DNA from 2 places in the Porphyromonas pogonae genome. Region 2 is predicted to be linked to the other one. Evidence: riboswitches for the same ligand, from Rfam matches in the RefSeq annotation. Region 2 holds a riboswitch; the other holds the start of a gene.

Region 1 (9,067 bases), 1.4 Mb from region 2:
TCCCGCAATGCCACACACACCAATGCCATTATTATTGCGAGCAGCTATTGTACCGGCTACGTGTGTTCCATGGGAGCTAACATCGGGATAAATAGAACCATTTTGATGAATAAAGTTGAACCCGTAAATATCATCTACATAGCCATTATCATCATCATCTACTCCGGCTTTTCCATTGAGTTCTTTTTGGTTGATCCACATGTTGTCTTTCAGATCTTCGTGGGTGTAATCAATACCTCCATCTACAACAGCAACGATAACCTTGGGATCTCCCACAGTAGTTTTCCATGCTTCAAATAGGTTTATATCTGCTCCTGCAACACTTTTGGGATATAAGCCTTGGTTGTCATAGTGCCATTGTTTGATCAATTGGGGATCATTGAAAGGCATCGCTTTAGCCGTGGGTAGTGCGTCATTGTTGATTGCAGTGTATTTTGTATCAATCATCTCTGTGGCATAAGACTTCTCTACCAGCTCTACATCTTGTACCTTACTCATCAAAGTAATTGCTTCTTCGAGGTTTTTGGTCGGATCAAACCTGACTACATACCATTCATCGAGACCGGCTTTGTGCATGCGTTCTTCAAATCTGGGATCAGGAGTAAAGAGGCGTTCTACATTCGTAGCACCGAGTGTTGAGAGTGTAGTGCTCATAGTAGAAGATACACTTCTCATAGACACTTTGCCTGATGTATCTATATCAAGTTTGTCGACGGCGTTGTCTGACAACCTGACGTACATAATACCGGGCATTCCTGTCCCGGATAAATCTGTAGCTGATGATGCCCTAAGTTCTGTACTGCTTTGGTCAGGATTCATAGTGCTAAGCTCTTGATCCCGGCTACAAGAGGATGTGATAAGCAGCGATGTAAAACCAATAGCATAAAGTATATTTTTTTTCATAAGAGAGACCGTATTTTGTTATATGCAGACAATAATATTTCTCATGATAAATAGTGTAACATAAGTTGGTGTCCGAAATCAAACCTCACGATAAAATCAATATTGTAAGTTGGCAAAAGCAAAGGCAGGTGTGTTTAATTCTGAACAATTACTCATGAATGAGAAAGGAAAACATATTTGAGTTTGAAGATTCTGTGCTTTTGACTGAAAATCGACGGGAAACTATGCCTCCTTTCAGACCAAAAGCACAGAACAAACTATATCATTTTCATTTGATTTTAAAATGTGAAAAATTTACTTCTTTAATTTCTTCATGATAACATCCATTTCGTTGTTTTGGCTTGATAGATGTTTCTTGTAGTTCATGAATTGTGCAACTGAGCTTTCCTTCAATTTCATCTTAAATGCTTGAAGATCCAAAACGATCTCTCCGTTATTATAATCTTTGAATTTTACAGGCTTAGCTGCAAGAACTATTGTCTTTGCTTTATTATAGAATATAAATGTGCCTTTATTGATGTATTTATATTCAAACCCTTCTTTCTCAACTAATGCTTTAAACTCATTAGTCATCATATAACCACCGCTAAACTCCCAGAATGCCAGATTAATATTATTTGCAATAACACGAGTGGCTTCTAATTCATTTATGAATGGATCATTGGCTGGTATATTGTCATCCCCTCCAGCTTTGATAAACCAATATGCTCTGGCGAGTAAAGGCTTCTCCGTTGCATTTAGGTTGTACCAATAGAACTCGGGTTTTTTACTAATATTTTCATCTAATACTGAACTCGTAGTTTTTTCGTATGCTTCAATAATAGGCTGTTTTTGTCCGTGAACTCCTCCGGTTCTGTCTGCTAACCATGGGAGTTGCTTTTCAAGCGGGAAGGTCTTGAATGTTTCGTATGGTTTAGGTTGTTTCGGTATATACTGAATTAACATTTGAGCACCACCGGTTGAAGGGAACATAACTAATGCTGTAAATGACATCTTCTCGTTAGTGTATAGTTGCTTGGTCTTATCACCGGCACCTTTTACAAAGCCATTTGATGTCATGAATTGGTCAAATTCCGCACCTTGCATTACTTTAGCATCTAATGAAACTACTACTGCATTTTTATACATTGGAGCATTTTCATCGAAATTGTATTCCAAGAAAGGCATCACCTTGCTTGTGGTACCAAAGCGGAATGCTGTTCTGTTGAATAAGCCATCAGGAGTCTTGATTAAAATACCATCTCTTTCCTTTTCAAAAGCAGCAACATCAACCAGTGAAGCCGGATATTGCAACAATGGTAAAATGTAGTAAGGTATACCGGCCTGTATTACTTTTACTTCTTTTATTACTTTGCCTGCCGTAACGATAACTTTGGCCATGCGGTCAGTTTTCTCTTTATTCTCTTTTGCCGAAAGTACAAAGGTTGATTGACCTGCAACATACTTTACAGAGAGCCACTCTGCTGTTCCATCTGTTTCGACTTTAAGATCTTTGCTGTTAGAGCTAATTTCGACCTTCATTTCTCCACCCTTACTGCTGATTTTAAGATCTTCAGGTGTAGTACCCAAAATAATATCCGCTGCACTTTGTTTTACCTCTACTTTTACCGCGGCATCTCCGGAAGTAATCATGATCACGCCTTTTCTTTCCATGCCCAGGGTATTAGGCGTAACTTTTACTTTCAGGTTACTGCCTTCTTGTACAAGCTCGATCCATGATCCTTCTTGAGGAGACATGGCAACCCACTGACTTTTGTTTGTCTGGATTGAGAGAACTTTTTCGGAGGCTTCTTTGGTAAATTGCATTGTGTTCTCTGACACTTTGAGGCTTGCTTCTTCGTAGCTGTTGTCCTCAGAGCATGACGAGACGAAAAACATCATCGTCATTAGGCCTAATAGAAACTGTAATTTTGATTTCATGTGCTTTTTTGATTTAAAAGAATTATTTCTCTTTAAACTTTCTAAAATAGAGTGCTGAATAACCATGAACATACGGTATAGAAATGATTTTTAGAGATAATACCTGACCTTCACGAATTAGGCATTAAAATCATTGTAAGAGGTTTTTACTTATTTAGGGAAATAAGTAAATTTTATTGTGCATATGAATAAGGTACTATGCAATGGTCAAGAGGTCCTTTTATAATTAAGGATGAAATAAATGATATATAACAGATGTAAAGGTATAGCTTTAGTCAGCCGATTTTTTAAATTAAAAAATAATACTTTATCATGTGTGATGTCTTAATGATATAGGGTGGCTTAATCCCTTAATCTTGTTCATCACAATGCATATTTTATATAAAAATAACCGGTTATTTTGTGTGTTAATTCTAAGATCAATTAACTTTTATAAATGTAAGTATATTTTTGATATGGACAATAAAAAAGATATAAAAAACAGAATAATTCTTACAAATGGCACTTAGAACGTACGGATATAATCCTTTTTACACTCAATTACTCTAAAATAATACTAACTACCAAAACAAGACCTATAACTACAAAGAATTTCGAAAATTGAACTCTATAATAATATGTGTATTCAGTGATGCAATTTAGAGAGGCAACTAATGGTATTTCGAATTTGCGTTTTTGACAAAATGTCAATTGTAAAGCTATCCTGAAATAATCATATTTCCCTTGAAATATCCTCCTGTGATATATTTTGAACTTGAAATATTGGTTTTTCTACAGGTATTAGCTTATCTTTGTTTCCATATAATAACTCGGGGGTGCCGATGCATAGACATTGGCTGAGATCATACCCTATAACCTGATCCGGTTAGTACCGGCGTAGGTAGTAGTGATATTCTTTACCATACTGCAACCGCAGGAGCCTCCCGAACACGAGTCAAATAGAAACTTAAACAAAGGAGGTAAGATTTTCATGAACATCAAATATAATGATCAATCAGTAGAGTATCCTGACGGCTACACCTTGGGATTACTATTGCAAGATCGCCGGATACAAGATATGCACGTGGCCGTAGCCGTAAACAACAAAATTGTGAAACGTAGTCTGAGGGATGAGTATGCATTGCATGACGGTGATGAAGTCGTAGTAATACAAGCGACATACGGAGGATAAAACGAAAAGCCTAATACATATTAAAAATAAGTTCAACCTAATGAAATCAACACAAGTAATATCTCAGCCTCTGCCCGGCTCCGAAAAAATATATGTACAAGGAGATATGCACGATATCCATGTACCTATGCGCCGAATTAACCTCTCTGATACTCGGCTGGAAGATGGGACTACCGAACACAATGAAAGTATTGTAGTATATGATACATCCGGGCCATATACTGATCCGGAATACCACGTGGATCTGCGAAAAGGTCTACCTAAAATAAGAGAAAAATGGATTGTAGAGCGTAAAGATACTATAAAACTTGAGGGCCTGTCATCAGAATACGGACGTATGAGACATGCAGATAAGTCTCTTGACAAACTTAGGTTCGAACACGTGTGCACCACTCCGCTCATTGCAAAAAATAAATGTGTTACCCAAATGTACTATGCACGACAAGGGATTATCACGCCGGAAATGGAGTTTGTAGCTATCCGAGAGAATCAGCTCATCGATCAAATCAAAACAAAATACACCATAGACAAAGGCGACCCTAAGGGAGCAAATATTCCTGCTCGTATTACACCGGCTTTTGTTCGCGATGAAATAGCTGCGGGACGTGCTATTATACCGGCGAATATCAATCATCCGGAAAGTGAGCCTATGATTATCGGACGTAACTTCCTGGTCAAAATCAATGCCAATATCGGAAACTCTCCCGTAACAGGAGGAATAGATGAAGAGGTAGAGAAGGCTGTATGGGCGACACGCTGGGGTGCGGATACCGTAATGGACTTGTCTACAGGACAACACATCCATGAGACACGTGAATGGATCATCCGAAATTCTCCTGTACCAATAGGAACCGTACCACTATACCAAGCATTGGAAAAAGTGAAAGGTAACACCACTAAACTTACTTGGGAACTCTTTAGAGACACGCTCATAGAGCAAGCTGAGCAGGGTGTGGACTATTTCACCATACATGCCGGTTTGCGTTGGCATCATATTCCTCTTACCTTGGAACGCGTTACCGGTATCGTATCTCGTGGCGGATCCATTATTGCCAACTGGTGTACAATACACAAGCAAGAGAGTTTTATCTACGAACATTTTGAAGAGATCTGCGAGATCTTGGCGCGGTATGACGTTGCCATATCACTGGGTGACGGGTTGAGACCCGGCTGTATCCATGATGCCAATGACGAAGCCCAATTTGCTGAGTTGCGTACACTGGGAGAGCTTACCGAGATCGCTTGGAAGCACCATGTACAGGTACTCATAGAGGGTCCCGGGCATGTGCCTATGCACAAGATCAAAGAAAACATGGAATTACAATTGGAAACATGCCATGAAGCTCCTTTCTATACCTTGGGTCCCATTGTTACAGACATATCACCAGGCTATGACCACATTACATCAGCAATAGGAGGGGCTATGATCGGATGGATGGGCACATCGATGTTATGCTACGTTACCCCCAAGGAACATCTCGGTCTTCCAAACAGAGATGATGTGAAGGAAGGTGTAATCACCTTCAAGATGGCTGCTCATGCAGCAGATCTTGCCAAAGGACATCCTACGGCCTACTTCCGAGACTATATGATGAGTAAGGCTAGATTTGAGTTTAGATGGAAAGATCAGTTCCATCTGGCACTCGACTCCGAAAAGGCCTTATCATTTCATGATCAAACATTACCTGACGAAGGGCACAAAGAAGCTCACTTCTGCTCTATGTGTGGCGAGCACTTCTGCTCAATGCGTGCCAACATGGCTTTTCGCCGAAAAATAAAAAATGATGAAACGAATCATAGTAATCACACCTCCGATCCCGAGTAGTGAGTGGATATTCACACTCAACAGCCTTTTTACAGCCGGGTTGGAGCGTCTACACTTGCGCCTTCACACGGCTTCTGAGGGGGATTACAGGCGCGTCATAGAAGCTGTGGCCTATTGTTATAGGAGAAGAGTAGTGATACACGATTATTTTCATCTTGCCGATGATTATAAGCTGGGAGGGATACATCTTTCTACCGCCAAATGGCAATCAATGACTACTCGCCCTTTGACGGATGAAGGCGTCACGGTATCTGCTTCTTGTCATTCGGCTGAAGAAATCATGAGTATTCCTTTTCAGATTGATTATTGTTTTCTCAGTCCTATGTACGACAGCATATCCAAGCCCGGGTATGTGTCAGCATTTGATGCCTCTTCAGCCACGCATGTTATCGCACAAAGCACAGTCCCCGTATGGGCATTGGGGGGTATCACTCCCGAAACCATAGCGGATACCATGGCTATGGGATTTGAAGGAGTAGCTGTACTCGGATATGTCTGGAGCAACCCGCAAGAGGCAATAATGCGATGGCGTAGGCTGGCTACTCCTGAGGTGCTGTTGGTGGGTGGCCTAGACCCTACTGCCGGAGCCGGTATATCTGCTGATATCAAGGTAGCGGAGCAGACCGGAAGCTATGGGTATAATATATGTACAGGCGTGACTTACCAAAGCACAGAGGTCTTCGAAGGGTGTAACTGGCTTTCCAAAGAAGATATCATGAAGCAAGTCGATGTCTTGAGAGGAAGAGCTCATCCTATCGTTTGTAAGATAGGTCTGATCGAAAATCTGTCAGTTTTGCTTGGTATTATTGATGGGGTTCGGGATGCATTTCCACTTATACGTATTGTATGGGATCCTATCTTTGCCTCATCTACCGGCTTCGTCTTTGAGCGAGAGAGAGATCTGCTCCCTCAGATATTGGATAAGATAGATGTGCTCACACCTAATCTCCCCGAAATGGAAGAGATTGCAGGAGATAAGATATCCGAATCTGAACTTCAGCAGTTGGCAGCCACGCATCATATCGCCATAGTACTCAAAGGGGGGCATGCCGAAGGTAATACTGTAGCCGACAAACTTATTACGGCTGATTTTGTCTATCATACTACCGTGCTTCGGAGCGGATACCCTAAGCATGGTACGGGTTGTGCCCATAGTACAGCATTTGCCTCTGCTTGGGCAGGCGGATGTTCCCTTAGAATAGCTTCCGATAGTGCACAAAGGTATGTGTCTGCACTGATGAGAAGCAATGAAAGCTTGCTGGCATATCATCGAAAACAAGAGATGAACTCTTCTCTTCTCAAACTTCACAACGTGAAACTACAGTTTATTACAAATGGGACAGATATCCAAGAAGAGTGCGAGCAAATTGAGAAAGCATGCCGCATGGGGATACGCTGGATACAACTGAGGATGAAAGAGGCTTCAGATGATGAGATGTTGTGTGTCGCTTATCGTGCCAAAGAGATCTGTGCTCAGTATGATGCTCTATTGATAATCAATGACCGTATACATATAGCTCACCAATCTGATGCAGATGGCGTGCACTTGGGGCGCAACGATGGCAGCATCACGAAGGCACGTGCACTACTCGGGGCAAATAAGATTATAGGAGCTACATGTAATACTTTTGAAGATATCAAGCGCGCCGAAGCTTTGGGTGCTGATTATGTAGGTGTAGGCCCATTCAGATTCACCGACACAAAGAAGAATCTTGCACCCATTCTGGGACTTGAGGGTTACAAACACATTGCACAAGAGATGTTAAAGGAACGGATATTTATTCCTGCGTTTGCTATTGGAGGAATAGAAGAAGGGGACATCTCACCCATCAGAGCCACCGGAATAGAAGGTATAGCCGTGAGTGGCTGTATTATAAGAAAGATAAATAATGACGATTTTTCACCTTTAGGCTAAAAACAGAAGATACACGAATTATGGAAACATTGGAAATTGCCGGAAAGCTATTTAACTCTCGGTTGTTCTTGGGCACAGGTAAGTTCTCATCGGTCGAGAAGATGTCACACGCTATCGTAGCCTCCGGCTCGGAACTAGTAACTGTGGCTCTTAAGAGAGTTGATGCGCATGAGGGAGGACAAGATGACTTGGTAAGATCGGTCAAGCAGCCTTTGGTAAACCTCTTACCCAATACCTCAGGAGTCAGGACTGCCCAAGAAGCTGTATTGGCCGCTGAGCTTGCCCGAGAAGCGTTGGAAACTGACTGGCTGAAACTGGAGATACACCCGGACCCCAAATATCTCTTGCCTGATCCGATAGAGACGCTCAAAGCGACAGAGGAGCTCGCCAAACGCGGGTTTATCGTAATGCCTTATGTACAAGCAGACCCTATTCTGTGCAAACATCTGGAGGATGCAGGAGCTGCTACTGTGATGCCACTTGGTGCTCCTATTGGAAGTAACAAAGGGATCAAGACCAAAGACTTCTTACGTATTATTATAGAACAGTCCAGAGTGCCTGTAGTCGTGGATGCGGGGATAGGCAGACCCTCGCATGCGGCTCAAGCTATGGAGATGGGGGCAGATGCTGTGTTGGTCAATACCGCGATTGCTGCTTCCCAAGATCCTGTAGCCATGGCCCGAGCCTTCAGTCTTGCCGTACAAGCCGGGCGTATGGCTTATGAGGCCAAACTAGCTCCAATAAAAGATGAAGCACAAGCAAGTTCTCCTCTCACATCATTTCTCAATATCAAATAAATATCCTGATATCATGAATACTTTTTATAATGAACTCAGGAAATATGATTGGGATGAAGTGGAGCATCGTATCGCTAATTGCAATGCTCATGATGTGGAAGTGGCACTGAGCCATTCCCGACGAGATCTCAATGACTTTGCTGCACTTATTTCTCCGGCTGCCATACCTTATCTGGAGCCCATGGCTCAGGAAGCACACCGCTTGACGGTAGAGCGTTTCGGCTACACTATGCAAATGTATATTCCCCTCTACCTCTCTAATATCTGTACTAATGCCTGTGTGTATTGCGGATTCAACAGGCATAATAAGATTCATCGTCGTAAACTGACAGTTGAGGAGGTCGATCGCGAGGTAGAGGCTATACTACGCTTGGGCTATAAACATCTACTCTTGGTATCAGGCGAAGCGGAAGTGGCTACAAGTGCCGACTATTATGAAGAGATGGTGCGAAGGGTAAGGCCTCATTTCTCTCAAATATCATTAGAGGTACAACCTCTCTCCACAGAAGAGTATCGCTCACTCCATGATGCAGGTG
Region 2 (9,067 bases):
TCCAGCATAGCAGGTAATGGACGATCTACATGACCCAAGGCATCTTTTCTTACAAGTACGAAAGTAGCACCTGCAGGAGCGATGTTTTTTTGAGCTCCACCATAAATCAGATCATATTTGGATACATCTACAGGGCGAGTGAAAATATCTGAAGACATATCTGCCACTAACCTTACATTAGTATCAAAGTCTTTGCGAATCTCTGTTCCGTAGATTGTGTTATTACTGGTGTAGTGGAAATAGTCTACATCTTCAGGGATAAAAAAACCCTTGGGGATGTATGAGAAATTTTTGTCTTCGGAAGATGCTAATACTTCAACATCTCCTACATATTTAGCTTGCTTGATAGCATTGGTTGCCCATGTTCCTGTATTAATATAGGCAGCCTTCTTTTGCAGTAGGTTCAAAGGCGCCATATAAAACTGCAAACTTGCACCGCCTCCGAGGAACAGTACTTCGTAGCCATCAGGAGCATCGATAAGTTCTTTGAATAACTTACGAGCCTCCTCCATCACTGCAGTAAATTCTTTGCCACGGTGAGATACTTCCAATAATGAAAGACCTGTACCTGCAAAATTCATTACAGCATCGGCTGCATTCTTAATTACTTCATCATGTAAGATTGATGGTCCCGCTGAGAAATTGTGCTTCTTCATAGCAGAATTGAATTTTTAATGTTAAAAAGAATTATAATTGTTTTACTATTTATCATGAAGGCTTTAGTTTCTTTATTTTATTATCTCAATCCTTCTTCGACAAAGATATTAAATGGAAATATAATAAACAACCAAAAAAGCAATATTTTAATTATCGGATTCCCTTATTTTAATCATCCTTTCAGCTATCTTCCTTTCTGTTGTGGATGATAAGTCGGGAGCCCAAAATTTTTCATCTATTAGTCGATCAGGTAGATATTGTTGTTTTACAAAATGCCCGGGGTAATCATGAGCGTACTTATAACCACTTCCATAACCCATATCTTTCATTAGGTCAGTAGGAGCATTACGCAGATGCATTGGTACAGGAAGACTCCCTATTTGCTTTACTGCTTCGAGAGCTCTTCCTATAGCTAAATATGTGGAATTGCTTTTTTCGCTGGTAGCAAGATAAACCGTGGCTTGTGCCAGAGGGATACGACCTTCCGGCCAACCTAATCGATCTAAGGCATCAGCACAAGCATTGGCTATTAATAAAGCATTCGGATTAGCAAGTCCAATATCTTCAGTTGCTGAAATCACTAACCTGCGAGCGATAAATGAAGGTTCTTCTCCACCGTCGATCAATCTTGCCAACCAATATAAAGCAGCATCAGGATCACTCCCTCGTATGCTTTTTATAAAAGCTGAAGCGATATCATAATGCATTTCTCCGCCTTTGTCGAAAGCAGATGGATTTTCTTGGACACGGTTTCGAACTAACTCATTTGTTATAAAAATAGTATTTTCAACTTCAGAACTTACTATCATATCTATAATATTGAGCGCTCGGCGTGCATCACCTCCAGCAAAGCGTATCAAAGCTTCCCATTCTTCTATGGTTATATTTTTTTTATTAAGTATCTCATCTGTAGTGATGGCATGTTTGATAAGTGATTTGATGTCTTCATCCGTAAGCGGGTTGAGGGTGAAGACCTGACATCTTGAAAGAAGAGGTCTTATTACCTCAAAACTCGGATTTTCAGTAGTGGCACCTATCAGCGTGATAATACCTCTTTCTACTGCAGATAATAAAGAATCCTGCTGACTTTTACTGAAACGGTGTATCTCATCAATGAATAAAATAGCTCTCCCTTGTCCTGCAAAAATGGAATTGTCTTGTTGTGTAATTGAGTTGATTACCTCCCTTACGTCTTTGACTCCTGAATTAATGGCACTTAATGTGTAAAAAGGGACATTTACGGCATGAGCAATAATTTCCGCAAGAGTCGTTTTTCCTACACCGGGAGGTCCCCAAAATATAATAGAAGGTATTTGCCCTTTGTCAATCATTTGGCGTAATACTGCTCCTGAACCGATCAAATGCTTTTGACCAAAGTAATTAGCAAGTGATGAGGGTCTCATTCGCTCTGCCAGGGGTTGAAATGCTTTATTAATCATACTGCTAATTTATGAAATAAATAGATACATATACTATCCTCTTTAAATCAAAAAAACAGTCAGTCTGTTTGGACTTTTAAAAGATTATTCTACCTTTGCAACCGCAATGTACTATCGCCCGGATGGTGGAATGGTAGACACGAAGGACTTAAAATCCTTTGGCCATTATGGCTGTGCGGGTTCAAGTCCCGCTCCGGGTACTTGCAATCAAAGAGCTTTCCTTTGTTTATGAGGATGGCTCTTTTTTTATGCCTTAACTAGATGTTAGGAATAATCTAATTATAAAATGCAGTATTTGGGACTGTGGAGTATTTAGAATTAAAAGTAAGTGTCGATTACAGTATCTTAGTATTAGGGTGGAACTTATTTGATTTATAGGGAACTTAAAAGTTCTTTCCTTATGGAAAGGATTAAATAATCAGCGCATACTATAATATTTATATTAAATTTGTGCTGTTTTTTGATGATTGTTTAAATAATCTTAATAATCTGTAGTTTATAAATGGATTTTACATCAAAGCCTTTGATCTCCATTGTAGTGCCGGCTTATAATGTGGAAAAATATCTAGATCAGTGTTTACAGTCTATCGTTGACCAAACCTACACAAATTTAGAAATAATTGTTATTAATGATGGGTCTACTGATAATACTCCGGCTATTGCAGATCAATGGAAAGATAAAGATAATCGCATAAGGGTAATTCATCAAGAAAATGCCGGTATTGCAGAAGTAAGGAATAAAGGTCTAACTCTTTCAAAAGGCGAATATGTCGGCTTTGTAGATAGTGATGATTGGATCGATATTAATATGTACGAAAAACTTTTTCGCCCTTTTGAATTAGACTCTGAATGTGATATTGCGATTTGTAATTTTTATTCAGAAGGCTGGACAAAAGATCTGTCAAAAAGACATTTGAATCGGTTTGGAAGAATATCTAAGAATAATGCTTTAAACTATGTGATCTATGGTAAGATCATTGAGTTATATGTTTGGAATAAATTATATCGAAAAAGTATTTTAGAGAAGTTTGGCTTTATTAATAAACGGAATTTTGAAGATATTATAAGTGTCCCAAAATTTTTCTCTGTAGCACGTAATATTTATATAATTAAAGACAAACTTTATCATTACCGTTACTGTGAAACAAGCATTGTAAATACAAAACACGCTAAAAACGAATACGATTATATTACAGCCCTTATCGACCTCTACAATTTTGTTATTCAACAAAATGATTTCCCCGATTATCAAAAAGCTTTATTCTTTACAAAGGTCTGTAAAAGAGTAATGAGATCATATTATAGGCACTCTGATTTATTTGAATTAGAAATTAATCAACAATATGATAATAAAATAAAAAGGCTATTGTCTGAATTGCTTAATGTAAAGGAATACAATCATTCTTCTTTTAAGTATTATGAAAGAATATTAAATCTTAAATTTGTTTATGTTAAACTTTTTCATGGCAAAATAAGATTAAAAACATTTACTTACTAACGATAGCAAGCATGGACGTAAGTCATCATCCTTTAATTTCTATTATTGTTCCTTTATATAATATGGAGAAATATTTTTTTCAATGTATAGACTCCATTAAAAGCCAAACATATAAAGATTTTGAAGTTATTATTGTGGATGATGGATCAACAGATAAGAGTGGAGAGATTGCTGATCAATGGGCTTTTGAAGACAAGCGCGTAAAAGTGATTCATCAGTCTAATAAGGGGCTTGCGGACGTTCGTAATGTGGGCATATCTATGTCCAAAGGCGAATATATTATGTTTATAGACTCTGATGACTGGGTAAAATCTGATTATGTAGAAAAACTATACAATGCAGCCAAACAATATATTGCTGATATCGTAATAGGAAATTATATATTTACATGGGACAAACCTTACAAAGAGAAATATTCCAAGATTGATGAGCATCCTGTAGAATATAATAAAACACAAGCTATCAAAGAACTACTTTATAACAAAAAAATAAAAAGTTATATGTGGGGAAGTATATACAAATCAGAACTTTTTAGAGATGTCATATTTCCTATAGGACGTGTTTATGAGGATTATGCTCGGGTATTTAATGTGTTTGATAAGGCAGAGAGGGTAGTGGTAATTCCTGATCATTTATATTTTTATAGGCAAGTTAATACCAGCATTGTCAATCTAAAAAAATATAAATCTGATGTCGATTATATGTTAGCATTAATTGATAGGGTGGAATTTAGTCAAAAATGTGACTCGCTAACAAGGACGGAAAAAATCAGATTTAAAATTAAGAGTGAAAAAAGACTTCTACTACGATACTCCCGATTGTTAAAGGATTATTCGGCTGATCAGTTAAATTCAGATAATTTAAAATTCTTTGATAAGAAACTTCGCACCTTTTTTGGATTACACAAGTTCACTCGATCAAGAATTTCCCTTTATCTTTTCATGAGTTACATCAAACACATCCGTTTTTTATGATAATATGTATTCTTTAGTCACTAATTTTACTCCTCCCTTTTAACTAATAATATGGAACAACATATAGAAGTCAAGTGGAAAAGTTTGGTGGTATTGCTTGTGCTTTCTTTTACGGGCTCATTAGTCTTATTTGTGGTATCAACAATGTTTTTGGGGCTGTTGGATATATATGACATTTTTGCATTCAATACCTTTTTAGTGATAGGGGCGCCTGCCATAGGGTGGTGTTCATTATATAATAGAAAACAAATCCATCCACTCAAATTTAATCGCCTTCCACCCAAATTCAACTTTTCCAAACCCTGGATTGTTGTGTTGTGTATCTTTATACTTTTATTGGGGGCGAGTGCATTATTGGCTTCCTTCTCTCAATATTTATTAGATTTTTTACCAGATGTTTTAAAAAATAAAGTTTTAGAATGGGAGGGTGATCAGGATACCCTGATTCAATCTATTATTGATGAACAGGGGATTGTGTCACAAATCAAAAAGATTGTTACAATGGCTCTCTTTCCGGCTGTTTTTGAGGAGATGTATTTCAGAGGAGCTTTACTGCCCATTACTATAAATATTACCGGAGGACGTAGGAATACCTCAATATGGATTGTCGCTATCATATTTAGCGCTGTCCATTTTTCTATAACGGGGTTTCTATCTCGTCTCGCTTTAGGTGTAGGCTTTGGTTATTTATATTCATACGGTAGAGGCCTCAAGTTGCCTATACTCGCTCATTTTATAAATAATATGCTTGCTATATATACCATGTAATATATACATTCTCTTGCCTCCATCTTCTTGGATAATTTTGAAGTTGTTTTTAGCCCATTACTTACTATCTGAACTTTAATTATCTATCAGATTGGTTTATATTTCGCAGTGGTGGCACAAATCATATTCTTTTTCTATATCTTTGTTCCGGCTTTAAGGAATAAGGGGTGCCATGCACGTAAGTTTTGGCTGAGAAATTACCCTTGAACCTGATCCGGTTAGTACCGGCGTAGGAATATTTTCTTGAGTTATCCTATTAATATCTAAGTTATACTACGTACACATCCTTTTTTCCTCATAAGCTTTGATTATTTATTAATAACAATAAAAGGTTATGAGAAAAAATATAAAATCACTTCTTATTGCATTTCCGATAATATCCTTTTTATCGCAAGAGGTTTATGCACAAGCATATCGTACCGATAAGGACTCCGTAAAGATTTATCATCTTGAAGAGATTACCATAAGTAGTACTCGTGCCGGTGTAAAAACCCCTATTTCTTTTACCAATATAGATAAATCTAAAATAAAGAAAGTCAATTACGGACAAGATATCCCTTATATTCTCGGTACAACACCTTCTGTTGTTTCTACGAGTGATGGGGGTATAGGTATTGGTTATACCGGTTTTAGAGTTCGTGGTACTGATGCTTCACGCATTAATATCACTACTAATGGTATTCCCTTGAATGACTCAGAGTCACAAGCTGTATTTTGGGTAAATATGCCGGATTTTATCAATTCAGTACAAGATCTTCAAGTACAAAGAGGGGTAGGAACGTCCTCGAATGGTGCAGGAGCCTTTGGGGCAAGCATCAATATGAAAACGGAAGGTATCAAGTCAAAACCATATGCAGAGGTAGGTGTAAGTGGTGGTTCCTATGGAGTATTTAGGCGTAGTGTAAAAGCCGGTACAGGGATCATCAATGACCACTGGTCATTGGATACACGTTTTTCAAAGTTAAATTCCGATGGCTTCGTGGATCGTTCTGGCGTAAAGCTCAAATCATACTTTATTCAAGGAGCTTACTCTGCGGATAATTCGGTGCTAAAACTGATTACATTCGGTGGAAATGAAGTTACGGGAATTGCATGGAACGGCATTTCTCCTGAAGATATCAAGAGTTATGGACGAAGATACAATACTGCAGGGTTAATTTCCAAGGAAGATCAAACAGATCCTAAAAACTTCAAATATTATAGAAATACTGATAATTATGATCAACGTCATTATCAAGCCATTTTTTCTCATGTGCTGACACCTGCTCTTAATCTGAACATCAATGGGCATTACACCAGAGGCAAAGGCTATACAGATGAGTACCGCACGAATAGGAAGTTCAAAAAATATGGTTTAGTAAGTTATAAAATCGGAGATAAAGATATTCAGAAGTCCGATCTTATTCGTCGCAAATATCTTGACAATCACTTTTATGGAGGTAATGCTTCTTTAGTCTGGTCTCCCGAAAGATTGAATCTTACGTTGGGATTGAGTGCTAACCAGTATAAAGGAGATCACTTTGGCGAAATCAAATGGATCAAAAATTATAACAAAGCCCTTGATCCAAACCATAGATACTATGAAGGAGATGGTCGAAAAACGGATTTTTTGGGATTTTTGAAGTTAAATTATGAATTGCTTCAGGGACTTAATATATATGCTGATTTGCAAATGCGTCATATCAATTATCATATTGACGGAACTATAGATCATTATGATGAAAATACAAAGGATTTGCAGGTGATGCATCTCAAGCGCAATTTCAACTTTTTCAATCCTAAAGCCGGCTTGTTTTATCAATTCAATAGTAATCATCAGGGATATGCCTCTGTAGCTGTCGCTCATAGAGAACCCAGCCGTAACAATTACACAGAATCGGGAGCTGATGCTTACCCCGAAGCCGAAAGACTTATAGACTATGAATTAGGATATAAATATGTTGATAATAATATCAGGCTTGGAGCAAACCTTTACTATATGAGTTATAAAGATCAGTTGCTGTTGAACGGTAGGTTAAGTGATGTGGGTGAAATGTTGACGGTAAATGTTCCTAAGAGTTCACGTATGGGACTTGAGCTTTCGTCCAACTGGAAAATTGCGTCGTGGTTGCAATGGGATGTTGCATTTACCCTAAGTAGTAATCAGATCAAAGATTACAAGGTATTTTACAGTGTATATGATGCACAATATAATTGGTTGAGACTCGAAGAGAAAAATCTCAAAAATGCTAAAATTGCTTTTTCTCCCGAAGTTATTGCTTCTACAGGCTTCACCGCTAATTGGAAAAATTTTGAAATTGCTCTAACAGGTCAGTATGTAGGTAAGCAATATCTTGATAATACAGAAAATGATGCTCGCAAACTCCCGTCGTATTTTGTAAGCAATCTTAGGTTAGGATATGATTTTAGAGCATTTAAACTTGCAAACTGTAATCTTGGGCTTCAGGTAAATAATCTTTTCAATAAAGACTACTCATCCAATGGTTATGTTTATGATAATGGTTTTGTACAAAAAGGTCAAAGCCTAGAAGAATACAGTGATATCCGATTGTTCCCACAAGCCGGAACGCATGTCTTAGGATCACTGACAATTACATTCTAATATCTCCATGTATACACACCCGACCGATTATCGAGACTCTTTTATAGAGAGTACGGTAATCGGTCTTTTTTACTACCTTGCGCAATTATTTAAACAATTTTTCATTAAATGATAGAATTTATTACGGCCCATTGGATAGAACTCCTAGCCGCTTTCATTAATTTTATTTGGGTATATCTTGAGTTCAAAGCCAGCACTTGGTTGTGGCCTGTAGGTATCATTCTTCCCATGCTTTACATTGTAGTTTCGCTCAATGCACATTTCTATGGAAATGTAATTATAAATGTCTATTATCTCGTAACCAGTATTATCGGTTGGATAATGTGGTTGCGTAAGGGTAACTCGCAAGAAGCTGCTCCTATTACAGATATTAGCCGTCGCGCTGTGTTTATTAGCCTTGGCCTTGGCATAGTAGGTTATATCAGTGCTTACATTCTTTTGAAATCTTATACTGATAGTTTAGTGCCATGGGCAGATGCCTTGGCGACAATTATAAGTTTCATTGGTATGATTTGGTTGGCCAACAAATGGCAACAACATTGGTTTTGTTGGATGATAGCCAATTTTATCAGCATATTTATATTTTATGCATCCAGAGATTATATTTCCACTTTTGTATTTTTCGTCAATACCATTGTTTCCGTATTAGGTTTCTTCAATTGGCGAAAGATGAAGATGCAACAAAATATAAAGTAGTATGATTTCATTCCGTAAAATTAGTGCTCTCAACGCTCCCTCCATTGTAGTGTTTGCCAATGGAGACTTCCCTCAGGATACTGTAATAAAAGAGATTCTTAATGTCACAGTGCGTGAGAAGGATAGATTACTTATCGTGTGTGATGGGGCGGTAGACAAGCTTCTTACACATACGGGATTGATACCTGATATTGTGATTGGGGACCTTGATTCGCTGAGTAGCGCAGAAAAAGAGATTCTTTCTTGCAAGCTCATCCAGATCTCCGAACAAGAAACAAACGATCTTACAAAGGCTGTTACCTATGTGCAGAATTATTATAATCCTGAATCAATACTTATCTTAGGAGCTTCAGGAGGGCGTGAAGATCACTTGATTGCCAATGTATCTTTGCTCAATAGATATGCACACAAAACCCCTCTCATTATCATGATG

What was found. A riboswitch is a leader RNA that binds a small molecule or an ion and turns the genes downstream of it on or off. The one in region 2 is predicted to bind thiamine pyrophosphate.
Region 1: it holds a riboswitch for thiamine pyrophosphate, as region 2 does, so the genes downstream of both, thiS (sulfur carrier protein ThiS) here and VYJ22_RS07795 (TonB-dependent receptor) in region 2, are expected to answer to the same signal.

Annotation. Positions count from the first base shown of each region.
Region 1 covers NZ_CP143258.1:585,486-594,552, forward strand. The annotation lists gene VYJ22_RS02335 (S8 family serine peptidase) at 1-903, opposite strand, end outside; gene VYJ22_RS02340 (BACON domain-containing protein) at 1,198-2,823, opposite strand; TPP riboswitch at 3,625-3,724, shown strand; gene thiS (sulfur carrier protein ThiS) at 3,794-3,994, shown strand; gene thiC (phosphomethylpyrimidine synthase ThiC) at 4,035-5,819, shown strand; gene VYJ22_RS02355 (thiamine phosphate synthase) at 5,779-7,734, shown strand; gene VYJ22_RS02360 (thiazole synthase) at 7,755-8,531, shown strand; gene thiH (2-iminoacetate synthase ThiH) at 8,545-9,067, shown strand, end outside.
Region 2 covers NZ_CP143258.1:1,961,916-1,970,982, reverse strand. The annotation lists gene serC (3-phosphoserine/phosphohydroxythreonine transaminase) at 1-656, opposite strand, end outside; gene VYJ22_RS07820 (replication-associated recombination protein A) at 804-2,096, opposite strand; tRNA gene VYJ22_RS07815 (tRNA-Leu) at 2,213-2,296, shown strand; gene VYJ22_RS07810 (glycosyltransferase family 2 protein) at 2,599-3,594, shown strand; gene VYJ22_RS07805 (glycosyltransferase family 2 protein) at 3,606-4,568, shown strand; gene VYJ22_RS07800 (CPBP family intramembrane glutamic endopeptidase) at 4,620-5,336, shown strand; TPP riboswitch at 5,490-5,589, shown strand; gene VYJ22_RS07795 (TonB-dependent receptor) at 5,671-7,938, shown strand; gene pnuC (nicotinamide riboside transporter PnuC) at 8,047-8,634, shown strand; gene VYJ22_RS07785 (thiamine diphosphokinase) at 8,636-9,067, shown strand, end outside.